DNA from 2 places in the Vibrio profundum genome. Region 1 is predicted to be linked to the other one. Evidence: predicted binding sites of a transcription regulator. Region 1 holds the regulator's gene; the other holds the start of a gene.
What was found. The regulator MetJ, encoded in region 1, represses methionine synthesis genes. The targets are predictions, from matches to a motif close to TTAGACNTNTANANGTCTAA.
Positions count from the first base shown of each region.

Region 1 (2,206 bases):
TGGTCGTGGAATGAATCACAAAATCTGCACCAAGCGTGAGCGGCTGCTGATAAACCGGAGTCAAAAAGGTATTATCGACAGCGACAAGCGTCCCAACGGATTTAGCTAATTGGCATACTTGTTCAATATCCACCACACGCACTAAAGGATTGGAGGGAGTTTCAATGAGCAGCAGCTTCGGCTGCCTTGCGATTGCTTGCTGCAAGGCTTCTGAGTCGGACTGGTCAATAAACAGTACCTCGAAGTCACCTTTTTGCGATCGAGAGTTAAGCAGTCGATAGGTGCCCCCATAACAGTCATGCGGGGCGACAACCAGATCGCCAGCCGCCAAGAAAGATGATAGCCATAGGTTTATCGCCGAAGTGCCGCAGTTGGTCACGACCGCCCCTTGACCGACTTCCAGTTCGTATAGAGCTTGTTCCAATAGCCCACGATTTGGGTTACCTGAGCGAGTGTAATCGTATTGCGGCACGTCACCAAACTCGGGGAAACTAAAGTTGGTCGAAAGGTAAATCGGCGGAACAACGGCGTGATGTTGGGTGTCAGATTCGATGCCAGTTCGAACGGCGATAGTGGCCGGTTTTCTGCTGCTCATAATTAGTTTCCTTCCTGCTCATGAATCGGTGGGCTGTGGCTTGCTCAAGCTGATTGAGATACTTTACTGCTCAAAATTGTAGACGTCAACAAGTCTAGATGGCTAAATGTCTTTGCTTATAGCCTTAAATCCCGCTAAAATTCAGCACTAGATTGACGTTAAAACTAATTTTGAAGGTGCGCAATGGCAGACTGGAACGGCGAATACATTAGCCCATATGCTGAACATGGAAAGAAAAGTGAGCAGGTAAAGAAAATCACGGTATCTATCCCTTTGAAAGTATTGAAGGTGTTAACAGATGAGCGTACTCGTCGCCAAATAAATAATCTGCGCCATGCCACTAATAGTGAGCTTTTATGCGAAGCTTTTCTGCATGCGTACACCGGTCAACCACTGCCGACTGATGAAGATATGCGTAAAGATCGTCCAGATGATATTCCCGCGGAAGCAAAAGCATTGATGACAGAAATGGGTATTGAGTTTGAATCTTACGATAGCGAGTAAGGTTTGAGCTTAAAAATATAAAAAAAACGCTGAGATGAACTCAGCGTTTTTTTTCGTATTCGATAAGAGTCGGCTCTTAGTCGTTACTTCTTTTCTTGCAGCTCTTGCATATAGTTGCTTGGCAATTCAATGCGCGCAACGCCAGAGGCTACTGCTGCTTCCGCCACGGCTTTTGCTACGCGGGGAAGAAGGCGAGAGTCCATTGGTTTTGGAATAATATAATCTTTACCGAACTCTAGTTTGTCTGCGCCTGCAGCTTTGAGTACTTCTGCTGGTACTGGTTCCTTGGCTAGATGACGGATAGCGTCAACAGCAGCCAATTTCATGTCATCATTGATTTCGCTTGCACGAACATCCAGTGCACCGCGGAAAATAAACGGGAAGCACAATACGTTGTTCACTTGGTTCGGGTAATCACTGCGGCCAGTACCCATGATCAAATCTTGGCGTACTTGATGAGCCAGTTCAGGCTTGATTTCCGGATCTGGGTTCGAACAAGCGAAGACTACAGGCTTGTCGGCCATCAGCTTAAGTGCGTCTTGTGATAGCAAGTTAGGGCCTGATACACCAAGGAATAAGTCCGCGCCGTCAATCACGTCTTCTAAAGTGCGTTTGTCGGTGTTGTTGGCGAACAGCTGCTTGTATTCGTTTAGGTCATCACGGCGAGTGTGAATCACGCCTTTGCGATCTAACATGTAGATTTTTTCACGCATCGCGCCACACTTGATCAGTAGCTCCATACAAGCCACAGCCGCCGCGCCCGCGCCAAGACAAACAATGGTGGCTTCTTCTAGCTTCTTACCTTGCAGCTCGATTGCGTTAAGCATTCCCGCCGCCGTCACGATAGCGGTGCCGTGTTGGTCATCGTGGAAAACGGGCACATCACAGCGCTCAATCAGGCGACGTTCAATTTCGAAACAATCTGGTGCTTTGATGTCTTCTAAGTTGATGCCACCAAAGGTATCGGAAATGTTGGCGACCGTATCGACAAACTCATCGATGGTGCGGTGTTTTACTTCGATATCGATAGAATCTAGGTTAGCGAAGCGCTTAAAGAGTAGCGACTTGCCTTCCATGACTGGTTTGGAAGCCAGTGGACCTAAATTG
Region 1 covers NZ_JAKJTA010000006.1:197,188-199,393, reverse strand. The annotation lists gene L4C34_RS06925 (O-succinylhomoserine (thiol)-lyase) at 1-595, opposite strand, end outside; gene metJ (met regulon transcriptional regulator MetJ) at 779-1,099, shown strand; gene L4C34_RS06915 (malic enzyme-like NAD(P)-binding protein) at 1,183-2,206, opposite strand, start outside.

Region 2 (2,206 bases), on a different contig from region 1:
AAGCTTCGCCTGGAATGTGATAGTTTATCTGAGTTGATTGTGACTTACGAAATGGATGAACATAACGTGACAGGGAAACTTGATGGCTTAGGTTATCACTATGACGCGACCACCAACCAGTTTAAGGCTGGTAAACGTTAAGCCGATAGCTTGCGCTGGTATGAAAACATCTTACACCATCTTGATCCCGTCAAGGTGGTGTTTACATTGCTGTCTAGCGGTAGAGAAAAAAGCCTGTAGATAGCGCTTATTGTGCTCGCCATGCCGAGTTGCCGCAAATAGCCTTCGCCAAAGAGCTTGTCCTAGTGGCCGGCTGGCAATCAATCCCTGTTTTGTAAATTCACTAATGGCCCAGTTCGGGAGCGCGGTGACGCCAAGCCCAGCTGATACCATCTGCACTAACATAAGCGTGTTATCTGCTTGCTTCCACTTTTTCGGTTCCACGCCCGCAGGTTGTAGGAAGTGTTTGACCACATCAAGTCGATGCTTTTGAACTGGATAAGTCAGCATAGTTTGATCGGTGAGATCGTGAGGTTCGATAAACTCTTTACTTGCTAGGCTATGGGTTGTCGCAGTGACTAAACGCATTTCAAAATCGAATAGAGCTTCATAGTGGATATCGTCACGAGGTTGAATGTCCGAGGTGATAACCACATCGAGCTCTCCGGCAACTAAGGCAGGGAGAGGTTCAAAGCCAAACCCTGAAGAAAAATCCAGTGATACACTAGGCCAGCCCACCTGATACTCTTTTATTGCGGGCATCAACCAATGAAAACAGGAATGGCATTCGATCGCCATATGCAGTTGACCACTTTGCTCCTGGTTCAGTTCCGCGATCGTGTGCTCTGCATGAGTGATCTTTGGCAAAATTTCATCGGCGAGAGCAAGCAATACCTCTCCTTCAGCGGTGAATTTTACTGGGCGAGTTTTTCTGAAAAACAGGGATTTCCCGAGCCTAGCTTCTAAGTCTTTGATCTGATGTGATAGAGCCGATTGAGTGAGATGTAATGTGGTTGCTGTTGCCGTTAACGACCCTGTATTTCTCAAGCAGCTTAAAGTGCGCAGGTGCTTTAGCTCTATCATGACTTCCTCTCATTCCATCCATTCTCCTGTATACGGTTAAGCTACCTTGAAATAGTAGAGCTGTAAACATCTAGACGTCTAAAGTGACTCAATAAATACTTTAATTATGAATTTTTTTCATGCTGGGTTTGAATAAACGTACATTGCTCATGATCGGGATTAATACGATATTTTAGCTATCTAGACGCCTAATTAGGGCGACATGTTACCAGACAAGGAGCAGGGAAAATGACAACAACGCACGTGCTAGGATATCCAAGAATCGGAGAAAAAAGACAGCTTAAGTTTGCATTGGAGAAATACTGGCGAGGTGAAATAGAACAAGGCGAATTGGAACAAGTCGGCGATACGATACGTCAAGATAATTGGCAGGTTCAGTCTGACGCTAATCTAAGTTTTTTAACTTCCGGAGATTTTGCTTGGTATGACCATGTATTAGCGACATCTTTATTGTTGGGGCACGTCCCGAATCGACATCGCGATCAAAACATTGAATTGGATACCCTATTCAACATCGCCAGAGGCCAAGCTTCTCAGTCGTGCGATTGCAGCGGCTTAGCCGCCTCTGATATGACTAAATGGTTCAATACCAATTACCATTATATCGTGCCAGAGTTCTCATCCAACGACACATTTTCACTGAGCTGGACGCAGCTGTTTGACGAAACTAAACAAGCGATTGAGTCTGGGCGTCAGGTAAAACCGGTGTTACTTGGCCCAGTCAGCTATCTGTATCTTGGTAAAGAGGTAGAAAGTAATTTTGACCGTTTGTCCTTGTTGCCAGACTTACTTATTACCTATCAAGAAATCCTAGCTCGATTTTCAGAACTCGGTATCGATTGGGTACAAATCGATGAACCGATCCTGGCTTTGGAGTTGGATGATAAGTGGCTGGCGGGTCTGGATACGGCGTATGCTAACTTAACAGGCCGCTGTAAATTGCTGCTGACAAGCTACTTTGATTCATTGACTGAGTATTTAGATCGTATCGTTACTCTGCCAGTACAAGGCTTACACATTGATTTAGCTGCGGCACCTGAGCAGCTTGATAAAGTATTAGAAAAGCTACCAAGAGATTGGGTACTGTCGGCTGGGATTGTTAATGGCCGCAACGTGTGGAAAA
Region 2 covers NZ_JAKJTA010000005.1:66,804-69,009, forward strand. The annotation lists gene L4C34_RS04695 (DUF4250 domain-containing protein) at 1-141, shown strand, start outside; gene L4C34_RS04700 (LysR substrate-binding domain-containing protein) at 172-1,083, opposite strand; gene metE (5-methyltetrahydropteroyltriglutamate--homocysteine S-methyltransferase) at 1,312-2,206, shown strand, end outside.
Region 2: metE (5-methyltetrahydropteroyltriglutamate--homocysteine S-methyltransferase) is a predicted target of MetJ. The motif match lies at 1,146-1,165, and genes of this name have one in related genera.